2 linked regions of the Psychrobacter arcticus 273-4 genome follow. The protein of the gene in region 2 interacts with the protein of the main gene of each other region in a pairwise test. Links are inferred from orthologs where the notes say so. Each region holds a gene or a part of one and is shown on either strand. Other genes may lie near its edges.

Region 1 (5,187 bases), 2.0 Mb from region 2 along the record:
TCAAAATGCCAGCTTTTAAGATTTTGATCAATTATTTGATTAAGCTCATTCTCTGTGAATTTTTTTAAATTTTCGCTCAACCAATCTGCTTTTTTCGTAAGGCTCATGGTGTAATTATTACTTAACAAATCTAAAAAATACCTCGAACTCTCACTAGCACTGTACTCGAAGCCTTGGTCAGATAAATTTAGCTCCACTAATCCTTTATGCATGTATAAGTGTAAACCTTTTTCTAAGTTGTTTCGTTTAATAAGTAGTTCCCCACTTCTAAAAGGGACTGGAGGATGTAGACTTTCTTCAGAGTCATTAGATAAATCTTTTGAGTGCACTAAAAAGTAGTCTAAAACTACGAGATCATGTAGTTTGTACGATTTAGGGTATGAAGATACTAAGATAACTAAAGCTCTTAAGCCCAACTCAACTTCACTATTAAAAGGATTTTTATTCAATGATATGTTATCCATTTTTCGCCCATGCTATTGATTCATTGTCATTTGCTAACTGATGACAGATGCCACCCCTGTCATTAACCATTAAGCAGTCAATTAAAGCATGTGAAGTTATTTGAAGAGCACGAGCTACTTTTACTACTTCAAGCAATCTAAGATATCCGTTAGCATGTACAGGGTTTCGTATTTCATCTTTTATTCCATTTAAAAATTCTTGTTGTAGCAACTTGAATTCATTTTCTGGTAGTGCATCTCTGGAGAATCGTTTTAAAGCTTCTGCACTGTAAAACTGTATTCTAGAATCTTTGTAATGTTCGGTAAGATCAATGTCTGTAACGTCATCTATAGTAGATATATCTTGTTTATTAAAATCACTGTATGCTTGAAGAATTTTTTTTAAATATTCGCTCTCTTCAGAAGTTGATTTTATAGGAGGTTCAGGAGGAATTTCTCGTTTAGGTAGACCACCACCAAAACGAGTTATAAAATGGGGAGTTTTTCTGTGTTGTTCAATGATAGTAAGAGGTGTAACGTAACCAAAAATTGAAAAGTCGATTTTTTCTAGTTGTGGCTCCATATCGCTTAATTTAATTAGACAGTTCTGTGTTATTTTATCTTTGCAATATTTGTCCCAATTCTCTCGAAGACCTTGAACAAGTTTTCTTGGGTTTTTTAGTAAGTCTGATAACGATGTCCCAACACCTAAAGGTGCAATAAAAAAATACTTTCTAGGACAAGTAAAATCTCCTATAGCAGTGTAATAAACAAGCTTACCTATTTCAGTCCATATATCACTAGGTCGTAAGGAATGACCATAATGTTTACACTGATAGTTATCCCATATCTCTGCGTTTTCTAATTGAGCTACAATATCCCGACCTTTATCACCTGCACCACCAAGTCTTTCAACTTTAAAGTATTCTTTTTTTAAGCTATCTGTCCATTCTTCGATGAACTCCTCCCACTCATCAGCGTTCATAATTCTGAGTCTTTGAGCTGGAGATATATGCTTACCAGTTTCAATATCTTTTGAGGTTATAATTCTTGTAGGGGTGCTCATGTGAAATACACTATCCGTATTTGGTAAAGTATTCTGTAAACTACTTTATATCACATAGTTTCTACATAATAAACAAACGTAGATTAATTACACAGAAAATGGGCCAGTTCCATAAACTATCAAAAAGATAATTAAGAAAACCGACCCATTTTTCTAAACTAATTGTTTAGCTTAAATACTTAGTTCAACTGAAATGACCCTTTTGCATTCATCAGCAGCTCAACCACGTCATCACCACTGATGACGGTGAAGCGCTTATCGATGGCTGATTCTTCTACGCCATTGTGTTTCATACAGGCGCCGCAGACCAATACTTGACCCCCTTTTTCGATAAAAGCTTCTAGCAATTCGCCAGCCGGTTCAAATGGCGCACCAATATTGACGTTATCTAACGCGTTCGGCAATGCCAAATATACCGCGTCTACCATCAATATGACCGATGCAGAATGACCTTTTTTAAGCGCTACGCCCGCCATGGTAAAGGCTAAGGTAATCTTACTTAGGTTTGATTCACTATTATCAAACAGCGTGCCGACATAATCCGTATTATTAACCATATTATTTTCCTTATTAAACTATTTTAATTAGACAATATTTAGTTGAGCATAAAACCCACTACCATCCTAACATTTACTATATGTATTTATATAATGTATTGTTAGGAAATAGTAGCTATAAGGTTACTTAGTTGTGAAGAGCTGCTTGAGCAGTTGGCTGCCAAGTCCGCTACGCACGGCATGAACAATGGTACTGGCGTAACGGATAAATGGATACATAAAGCAGCCTCAGAATGTTTAAAGATAAACTGATGTTATTTGGTTTATAAGTTATTTGGTTTTATTAGACGGCACACCAATATGGTTAAAGTAGGCGCTCACGGTTTCGGGTATCCAGTTGATATCAAATTTTGATTTTTTACTTGGAGTTTTTACATTGCTCCTGTCTGCACGATAGCGCAAATAGCCGATATGACCACCGTGTGCCGTATCTAAAATAGTGACACTATCTGAGACATCATTGGGCGTGGCAGTAAAGCCAATAAAGGGATCGTCTTTGGCGCTAATGAGTAATAGCGGGCGTGTGACATTCCGTAAATATGGCAGGGCAGAAGACGAGTGATAGTAATCGTTTTTGGAGCGATAGCCATGACGCGGCGCAGTGAAGATATTATCAAAATCGCTAATACGCTTTACCGCTTTGATAGCAGCAATCTCATCTGCAGTAATTTCATTCGCCAAGGCTTTTTTGATAATAGGGTTGAGCAAATAGGGTGTATAGATACGATGGCTCAAAAAGCTGTGCATCGTAATGGCAGCCGATGACATATCAACCGGCGCGGAAATCACTGCGGCGCCATCGCATAGCGCCTCATCATCATATTCACCCATATACTTTGCCAACGCATTACCGCCAAGTGACACGCCAACCCCATAAATATGCGCGTAATTCTCGCGCAAATTCTCTAACATATGATGCACTTCGCTAGTGTCACCAGCGTTATAAAACACTTTGCCATTAGCGGGGATACCGCCACAACTGCGAAAGTGAGCGACAACAAAATGCCACCCTTGCGCATGTATTTGATACGCTAACGCGCGGGCATAGTGACTGTCGCTGCTGCCTTCCATTCCATGAAACAGCACGATTAATGGCGTTTGCTCAAGCGCACCGTTTTCTGCATGTTGGACAGGATAGGCATCATAAAAGTCATAAGCGATATCTGTTTCGGCAAGTGAATCTTGCTTGATAACACGCCTATAATTGGGCGTTTTGGGTGCAAAAAACTTAGGTAAAATGCTTTGTAGATGAGGATTGGTCAGCCAAAATGGCGGCTTAAAAGGCGCTGGTGAGAATGGCTTTGTCAGCTTTGAGGTTGGCATATATTAGTCTTATTTTATGTTTGTTAAAGAATCGTTGTTAAAAAATCATGGTTAAAAATTAGTGCTTTATCATACCCACGCTCGTTGTCAAAACCAATGGTTTTCAGTGAACGCATGGTTACTCAAAACAATTAAGAAAAAAATAGTTGAAATACTTTAAAGTCGCTACCGTATTGCTGGTGTAAATTTTTTGCAGCCTCTGTCTGCGTAGGCACAGCAAGCAAGAAAAATTTGCACCAGTAGTACGTGTTGTATCGATATTACTTTTCACCGACTATAGCCTTTATAAACACTCATTTCTTATGGTGACTCTAAGACGCGTCCATCCATGGCCAGGCGTTCTTTTAAACGGTCGACATTTGCCTCAGCGAGCGTCACAGTCAATATCACTTGTTTACTATAATCGACATCATCGATGCTGCCGCCTAAACTCTCGACAATGTAACGGCACTGGGCTTCGGTGGCAAATTCTGCCAATATCTGTGCTTGTACCATGGGTATATAAGGACTTAATGTCATTTCATCGACCGCTGCTTGCGCCGAGCCTGCATAGGCGCGAGTTAGGCCACCAGCACCGAGTTTGATGCCACCAAAATAACGGACGACGATGATAATGACATTGCCGATAGATTTGTGCTGCAAGACATTTAATATCGGTCTTCCTGCGGTGCCATTGGGTTCGCCATCATCATCAAAACCTGCACTAGTGGTGTTATTAGGATCACCAATAATATATGCCCAACAGTGGTGGCGGGCATCAGCGTATTGTTTACGCAGCTGTTCCACGTGAAACATTGCTTGCTCACGTGAGGTCACGGGATAAGCATAGGCAATAAAGACAGATTTTTTGATTTCTAAGCGTGCAGTGATGGCATGTTTTAGCGTTTGATAGCTCATATTTCATCAGGTCTAGGTTGGATATGGTAAACTTGTCTAACTTTCACTGTTGTCCGTATTTGGCGCAGTGTAAATTTCATTTTTCATTTTTCATTTTTCATTTTTTATTATAGTACCACTTCTAACCATTGAAGATAGCCAACAACAGACGTGCGAGTGCATGCATCGTTGGTCTTTGATTGAGAGTGAGTATCCCAAAACGGATGGTAGGCAATCGTATGCGTCTAGATAAATTTCTGAGTAAAGCCACTGAACTGTCGCGTAAAGAATCAAAAAAAATTCTGCACGCTGGTGAAGTCACAGTAAACGAGCAGGTCATCAAAGATCCCGGCGTACATGTCGATATCGTCAATGACGATGTACAGTGGGCAGGCGAGCCATTATCGGTCGCGACTGGCAATCGCTATATCTTGCTTCATAAACCTGAAGGCTTTGAATGTACCTTAAAAGCTAAAGAATACCCAATCGTCACTGACCTTATTGCGGTGCCAGAGCTTGGTAGTTTACGTATTGCTGGGCGTCTTGATGTTGATACGACTGGCGCATTGCTCATCAGTGATGATGGCGGCTGGCTACATCGTGTAACTAGCCCGAAGCACGAACATGCCAAAGTCTACGAGTTGACGTTAGCAGATGCTATGGATAGTGACGCTCAAGCCAATGCTATCAAAGAAGTGGCAGAAGGGATTTTGTTAGAAGGTGACCACGAAGAAACCAAGCCTGCAACCCTCGAGTTCATCGATGAAACTCATGCGCGTTTAACCTTGGAGCAAGGTAAATATCATCAAGTAAAACGTATGATGGGTTATTTTGGTAATAGAGTGGTTGAGCTGCATCGTGCCAGTGTCGGTCATATTACTTTAGACGGGCTAGAGAAAGGCGACAGTCGTTTCTTAACGCC
Region 2 (8,220 bases):
GAAGTAATGATCCTGTTAACTTTACCGCCAGCTCGGCAAATTGGGTATCAGCTCCGAACTTCAGTTTCCCTGAGCGTGTCGCACGACGAGCAAATTCGGGTGATACGCTCAACGTAGTGTTGGTGCTGAGAGTCAATAAACAAGGGGGTATTGATAGTGTGCGTATCGCTCAATCTTCTGGAATTGCAGCATTAGATAAAGAAGCACAGCGACAAGTCCGTTCTGGAAAATTCAAACCCTTTATGAAAAATGGCGCGCCCGTAGTCGGTAATGTCACGTTACCTGTTACTTATATCGTGCCATAAAGAAGCTGCTACACGCTGCAAGATATTCGCTTTAGCCTTTTATTAAGACTAAGATCGTCACATATAATAAATTGGCAAGTCATGCAATAACACAAGGAGTCTGACATGGACTTTACAAATTACTGGCAATATAGCGATGCGGTGACTAGAACCTTGTTCTTTTTACTGCTCGCTTTATCTATCGTTTCTTGGGTCACGGGCATCATCCGTGTACTACAAAGCCGAAAATTGGTGACTACTGTTGCCGATGATTTGAGCCAGCAGCTGCAGGCAAAGCGCTCAGATTTAAGCGTAGCAGATGCCGCGACGCGGCGCCTGATTACTGAGCAAACCTTACTAAAGCACATTGGTCGTTACCGTTTTTCCAGCGAGCGTGGTTTACCTATCCTGGGTACGACGGCGGCGATTGCGCCATTTATTGGTCTGTTTGGGACAGTATGGGGTATTTTTCATGCCCTGCATAATATTGGTATGAGCGGACAAGCGGGACTTGGGCAGGTAGCGGGACCGGTAGGTGAGGCACTTATCATGACCGGTTTAGGAATAGCCGTGGCGATTCCAGCGGTGGTGTTCTATAACCTTGCGGTACGTATTAATCGCAGCGTCATGTACCATGCCAATGATCGCGCCCATGACTTGCTGGCGCAATCTGCTGAGCTATCAGCTACACAACAACCATCAATTTGAGAATATTATGGCATTTCAATTGGGTGATGATGATAGTCAAAGCATGAATGAGATGAACCTCATTCCGCTGATTGATATCATGCTGGTATTGATGATTATCTTTTTGCTGACGGCTAGCGTACTGAATCCAGCGGTGCCATTAGATTTGCCAAAGACCAGTGCGACGTTAAATGAAATCCCGCCCGAGGCGATTCAAATCAGTATTGACAAAGACGCAGGCATATTTTGGGACAGCGACCCTATTACTATGGAGGAGCTAGCAGTACGTTTGCAGCAGCAAAGTGCCACTGGTAAAGACCCTTCTGTACAGCTACGTGCGGATAAAGACAGTAAATATGATACGGTCGCCCAAGTGTTGGCGGCGGCTAGTCAAGCGGGGTTAAGCAAAATAGCCTTTGTTAATGAATAATGGTTAATAAGATTATTCATAATAAACCTGCGCGCGTTTGAAATTATGGTTTATCATAGCACCTTTTTATATGCACGACTTTTTGTATCTTGTTATTGGATGAGTTGTTTTCTGTACTAAGTATTTGATATACCACTATAAATATCAGCCGCTTTGTAGGTGAGCCGTTTGCTTGTCTCATGATAATATAGAATCTACCAAACGGTAATTTATGTACATGCTATCTATTTTGCTTGGTTTTTGAGGGCTTACATGCATTATAAATACAGTTATCAATGTCAGTCATATATATAAATAAACGCTGTTATGAGCGAATTCATTAGCTAAAAGGTCAGATTGTCATGGGTATGTGGATTGTTATTATCATTGTACTATTCGTATTAGGGAGTATGATGGCGCTCAAGCCGAGCGGTATCGATCAGCGTTTAGATAAGCTGCGTATGACCGCGCGTCGATTGCAGCTCAATCCAAAGCTAGTAGCTTGTCCTGACTGGATAAAGGGCAAAGACAACGAGTATGGTCGCGGGATGATGGGTCAGTATGGCTTAATATTAGAAGATACGCATCTGCCTTATACACGCTATCAAATGATCGATGGACAATGGCGACCAGATAATAATTTTGTTGATACGACTAAAGATGAGCTCACGCTCACTGTGCCAAGTGCTATTCGTGCTAATCAAAGCAATACGCATACGATTGTTAAGAAGACCAATATCAGTTTGGACAAGATACCACTGGATTTGCCAGTCAGTATTGAGCCCTATGTAAAGGGTTTATTGACTAAAGCTAATAGCATTGTGATTTATTGGGAAGATATCGCTTATGTACGCCCTGCGACCAATCCTGCGTATGAGCAAAAATTGATTGAGAGCGATTTATTAGCGCTCAAAGAAAAGCTTGAGCAATGGGTGCTACAGATGCAAAAGAGCCTATAAAAATTGCTAAAAGGTAGCAAATTGTTTTTTCGTCTCCATAAGCGAAGGATATGCAAGTGCTTTTGACATACGGTCAATCATTTTCAGTTGACAGTTTAAGCCTTAGCAGTGTAACGTCTTTATAACTGAATCCTTTCGTTATGGTTATCGTTTTTTTATAACCGATTTTACTAGCAGCCATTACTACAATAATTTGCCAAGCTATTATAACCAAACCCTATAAATGGCATGCTGCTAGACAATTCTTATTTTAATTTACTTATTATGGTGTCGTCACATATGACAAAACCCACAACCAAAAAAAGCGCAGCGCCCGCTGCAGACAAACCCAAAGGCAGCCCAAAAGGTAAGTCTTTAGTGATTGTTGAATCACCTGCCAAGGCAAAAACCATCAATAAATACTTGGGTGATGATTTTATCGTGCGCTCAAGTATCGGTCATGTCCGAGATTTGCCCGTTGGTGCGAGCAAAAGCGCAAAGAAACCAGCAACGACCAAAAAAGATGACATCCTGACCAAAGAAGAAAAAACTCAGCAAGCATTGGTACGGCGCATGGGTATTGACCCTGAGCATGATTGGGCGGCAGTCTATGAAGTGTTGCCAAACAAGACCAAGGTCATTAAAGAGCTGAAAGCCTTAGCCAAAGACGCTGATAAAATCTATCTCGCGACGGATATGGATAGAGAGGGAGAAGCCATTGCTTGGCATCTCAAAGAAGTGATTGGCGGCGCAGACAGTAAATATGAGCGCGTGGTCTTTAACGAGATTACCAAATCTGCTATTCAAAATGCTTTTAAGCAGCCTTCTAAACTTGATATTGACCGCGTCAATGCGCAACAAGCGCGGCGCTTTTTAGACCGTGTGGTTGGTTTTATGGTATCGCCATTACTGTGGCAAAAGGTCGCGCGCGGTTTATCTGCGGGTCGCGTACAGTCAGTTGCTATGCGCTTGGTCGTTGAGCGTGAACACGAAATCCGCGCCTTTATTCCAGAAGAGTATTGGCAGATTCATGCCGATACCCATATTGTTGATAATAAAGATAAAAAAGCCACAGACGCTGAGCAAATTGGTATTCGTTTAGAAGCTACCAAGCAAGGCGGCAAAACGCTAAAGCTCGTTAATAAAGAGCAGACCGATAAAGTATTAGATGTTCTTAAAGCAAATGACTTTATCGTTAAAGAACGTGAAGAAAAGCCAACGCAGTCACGTCCAAGCGCGCCTTTTATTACCTCGACTTTGCAACAAGCTGCCAGTACAAGATTAGGATTTTCGGTTAAGAAAACCATGATTTTAGCGCAGCGCTTATATGAAGCCGGTCATATCACTTATATGCGTACCGATTCAACCTTTTTATCAGGCGATGCGCTGGCTGCTGTACGTGGTTATATTGAAGACAGCTATGGCGCAAAATATGTGCCAGAAAAGCCAACCTTCTATGGTAATAAGCAAGGCGCACAAGAGGCGCATGAAGCGATTCGTCCGTCTAACGTCAATATGAAATCAACGCAGCTTAAAGCTGTTGAGCGTGATGCGATACGTTTGTATGAGCTAATTTGGCGTCAGTTTGTGGCCTGTCAGATGCTACCAGCAAAATATTTATCAGTAAATTTATTCGTTGCTGCTGATGATGTCGAGCTAAAAGCGCGCGGTCGCACCTTGGTATTTGATGGTTATACCAAAGTCATGCCACCTGCCAAGACCGACGACAATTTATTACCTGATGTCAAAAAAGGGGATAAGTTAACGGTAGATAAACTTGATCCAAGCCAGCATTTTACCAAGCCGCCACCGCGCTATACTGAGGCAAGCTTGGTTAAAGAGCTTGAGAAAAAAGGCATTGGTCGTCCATCGACATATGCTTCTATCATCTCGACCATTCAAGATCGTGGTTATGTGAAGCTCGAGAATAAGCGTTTATTTGCCGAAAAAATGGGTGATATTGTCACTGACAGACTGACGGCAAGTTTTCCGGATTTGATGGATTATACTTTTACCGCAGCGTTAGAAGATAAACTGGACCATGTTGCTGAAGGTGATACAAACTGGAAGGATGTACTTGATAATTTCTACGGGGATTTCAAGACTACCCTTGATCGCGCTAAAGAAAAAGACGGCATGCGCCCGAATGATCCGACCGATGTACCAGACGTGCATTGCGATCTTTGTGATCGTCCGATGCAACTGCGTACCGGTTCTACCGGTGTATTCTTAGGTTGTACCGGTTATAACTTACCGCCGAAAGAACGCTGTAAAGGCACTAAGAACTTAATGCCAGTCGAAGCTTTTGCCAATCTTGATGATGCAGAAGGTGATGATGAAGCGGCAGAAGTCCGAGATTTGATGGAGAAAAAGCGTTGCCCGAAATGTAGCACGGCAATGAATGGTTATATTGTAGATGGCGGTCTTAAGCTACATGTTTGTGGTAATAATCCTGATTGTGATGGTTATGTCTTAGAAGAAGGCAAGTTTGAAGTTCCTGGTTCTGACTCTCCAACCATTGACTGCAATAAGTGCGATGGACAAATGGAGCTTAAGACGGGACGCTTTGGTCCTTACTTCGCTTGCCAGCAATGTGACAATACCCGTAAAGTGCTCAAAACGGGTGAAGCAGCACCGCCGCGCATGGATCCTATTCATCTGCCAGAGCTAAAATCAGTGAAGCATGAGGATTACTTTATCTTGCGTGAAGGGGCTGCCGGGATGTTCTTAGCAGCATCTAAGTTTCCTAAAGTACGGGAAACGCGTCCACCAAAGCTTGCTGAGCTAAGAGAGATTAAAGATAAAATGGAAGATAAATTCCAGTATCTGTTTGAAGGACCAGATGAAGATCCTGATGGTAATCCTACGATTCTGCGTTGGTCACGTAAGAAAAAAGAGCAGTATATTGGCTCTGAGAAAAATGGTAAAGCCACACGCTGGGGCGTGTACTGGCGCAAAGGTGAGTGGGTAGAGGAGTGAGTCTCTTTTACCTGTAAGCCATAAGTATAGTCGGTGAAAAGTAATATCGATACAACACGTACTACTGGTGCAAATTTTTCTTGCTTGCTGTGCCTACGCAGACAGAGGCTGCAAAAAATTTACACCAGCAATACGGTAGCGACTTTAAAGTATTTCAACGATAGTTTTAAGCCATAAAAAAACCTCTTAGATATGAACTGACCCCCATAAATTGTGTCCAACTTATGGGGGTCAGTTCATTGCTGTAAGCGGCTTTTTTAATATTGACTATCAAGCGGTTACGCTTAGTTGTGTAGAGCTTTACCTTTGGTTTTATCAACCGTCACTTTTGCAGGTTTAAGCGGTATTGGCATGCTGACCAATGCTACTTTTAATATCTCATCAATCGTTGCGACTGGCTGAATGGTCAAGCCTTCTTTGACATTATCAGGGATATCAGCCAAGTCACGCTCGTTGGTATCCGGAATCAACACATGCTTGATACCGCCACGATGCGCCGCTAGCAGCTTTTCTTTAAGACCGCCGATACGCAGGATTTTACCGCGTAAAGTAATCTCACCTGTCATGGCAATATCTGGACGAATGGCGATACCAGTTAAGGCAGATACCAGCGCTGTCGTGAGCGCGCCACCAGCAGATGGACCATCTTTTGGTGTGGCACCTTCTGGCATATGCACGTGGACGTCAGTAGTTTTAAACGTCTCGTAGTCAATCCCTAGGCTGTCACCGCGCGCACGTACCACACTCATGGCAGCACGAATAGACTCTTTCATCACATCGCCCAAAGAGCCGGTAAAGATAAGCTCACCTTTGCCTTTCATGGCGACTGCTTCGATAGTGAGTAGCTCGCCACCGACTTGAGTCCAAGCAAGACCGGTAATACGACCAATCTCAGGCTCTTCTTCCGCCAGACCGTAGTCATATTGATGCACGCCTAGATAGTCATCGATGTTTTTGTCGTCGACCACTACCAGTTGACGTTCTGCTTTTTTCGGAGTGCGTGCACCATGCGTTTCAACCGAACCGCGAACCACTTTGCGGCAGATTTTATTGACTTCACGCTCAAGGTTACGCACACCTGCTTCACGAGTATAGCTACGGACGATGCTATGCAACGCTGCCTCAACAATCTCAATCTCGCCTTCTTTAAGACCGTTATTCTTAATCGCTTTTGGCACGAGGTACTTTTGCGCGATATTCACTTTTTCTGCTTCGGTATAACCCGGTAAGCGAATCACTTCCATACGGTCAAGCAGTGCTGCTGGAATATCCATACTGTTAGCGGTACAGATAAACATCACTTGCGATAAGTCTAAGTCCATATCTAGATAATGGTCGTTAAAGGTATCGTTTTGTGATGGATCTAATACTTCAAGCAATGCTGATGCTGGATCACCGCGGAAGTCATGTGCCATCTTATCGATTTCATCCAATAAGAATAGTGGGTTTTTGACTTCTACTTTTGCCAGTGATTGTACGATTTTACCTGGCATTGCACCGATATAAGTACGGCGATGACCACGAATCTCAGCTTCATCACGTACGCCGCCAAGCGCCATACGCACAAACTTACGACCAGTTGCTCGCGCAATCGACTCACCCAATGAGGTTTTACCAACACCAGGAGGACCGACTAAGCAAAGAATAGGCCCGCGAAGCTTCTTCACCCGTGATTGCACGGCGAGGTACTCTAGGATGCGATCTTTTACATCTTGCAAGCCATAATGGTCCTCATCTAAGACGGTTTTTGCTTTATCTAAATTGATTGAAACTTTAGTCGTCGCATTCCACGGCGTATCCAAAATCCACTCAATATAGTTACGCACTACCGAGGACTCAGAGGACGCTGGCGGCATCATTTTCAGCTTTTTAAGTTCTTGATCTGCTTTTTTACGTACATCTTCTGGCAAGTCTGCATCTTCTAGACGCTGTTCTAACTCAACCACGTCATCTTCACCATCGAATGCGCCGTCATTCATATCCGACAGCTCATTTTTAATGGCTTTCATCTTCTCGTTTAAGAAGTATTCACGCTGGTTATCTTCCATTTGCTGACGGACAGCTTCTTGGATATCTTGCTCGATGTTTTGCTCGGCACTTTGCTTGACCAAATACTCGGTCAAAGTATTGATATGGGTTTTGATATCATTTTTTTCTAAAAATGACTGTTTAATATCAAGATCCATCGAGACACGGGTTGAGATGAAGTAGACCAACTCAAGCAAATCATCAATACGCTTTGCAACGCGTGTTAGCTCACGCGCATTACGCAGACGTGCATCCGCATAGCTTTCAAACAGCGAGGTCAAAGCTTGTATGGTGTTTTTCTGCTGGCTCTCATCCATGCTGACATCAAGGTCTGCCCGCTCAAAGCTTGCCATCAATAAGTCATCATGACTCTCTATCGAATCAACGCGCGCGCGGTATTGACCTTCAATCAATACTTTGATGCAATTCTCATCGCTATCATGCGGCATGGTGCTGACGATGCGGCAAACCGTGCCGTATTGATATAAGTTGTCGTGATCGATATCTTCAGTGAGCGAGTCTTTTTGAGCGACCACCAGTACTTTATTGCCGTATTCTGCTTGCGCTAACTCAACGGCTTTGACGGACGGTTCACGACCGACAAATAAAGCAATTTGCATATGCGGGTAAACGACAACATCACGCAGAGCTAGTAATGGCAAATAATCTTCAACAGCATTGTCTTTACTATCACTGTCTTTACTATTACTGTCTTTATCAGTAGCGTCTTCTTGAGCATTATCAGATGACATATCCAACTCATTTTCTACCGAATGGTCAGACGAGGTTTTTAGCTCGTTTTCTTGCTCGTTGTCATCAGCAACGGTAGATGAAACGTCGACATCGATGTCGATATTGTCTTTATTAATTTTATGTTCACTCATATATTCTTCCT

The links.
Region 1: the proteins of topA (region 2) and PSYC_RS00125 interact in binary tests that used the Escherichia coli proteins (3 or more experiments, as listed by UniProt). The link is inferred for Psychrobacter arcticus 273-4 from one-to-one orthologs.

The regions. Positions count from the first base shown.
Region 1 is NC_007204.1:22,489-27,675, forward strand. Bases 2,489-5,187 are described here. They hold PSYC_RS00125 (YigZ family protein), read right to left. Parts: upstream 4,287-5,187; coding sequence 3,690-4,286; downstream 2,489-3,689. Other genes in these bases: PSYC_RS00120 (YheT family hydrolase), read right to left, coding at 2,489-3,389; PSYC_RS00130 (pseudouridine synthase), read left to right, coding at 4,505-5,187. Also shown: PSYC_RS00105 (ABC-three component system middle component 2), read right to left, coding at 1-464; PSYC_RS00110 (ABC-three component system protein), read right to left, coding at 457-1,509; PSYC_RS00115 (DsrE family protein), read right to left, coding at 1,689-2,066; more of PSYC_RS00120, read right to left, coding at 2,337-2,488.
Region 2 is NC_007204.1:2,052,962-2,061,181, reverse strand. Bases 2,254-5,497 are described here. They hold topA (type I DNA topoisomerase), read left to right. Parts: upstream 2,254-2,618; coding sequence 2,619-5,297; downstream 5,298-5,497. Other genes in these bases: PSYC_RS08620 (hypothetical protein), read left to right, coding at 2,254-2,339. Outside these bases: PSYC_RS08635 (energy transducer TonB), read left to right, coding at 1-305; PSYC_RS08630 (MotA/TolQ/ExbB proton channel family protein), read left to right, coding at 411-992; PSYC_RS08625 (ExbD/TolR family protein), read left to right, coding at 1,000-1,401; more of PSYC_RS08620, read left to right, coding at 1,743-2,253; lon (endopeptidase La), read right to left, coding at 5,582-8,077. UniProt on the Escherichia coli protein: Releases the supercoiling and torsional tension of DNA, which is introduced during the DNA replication and transcription, by transiently cleaving and rejoining one strand of the DNA duplex.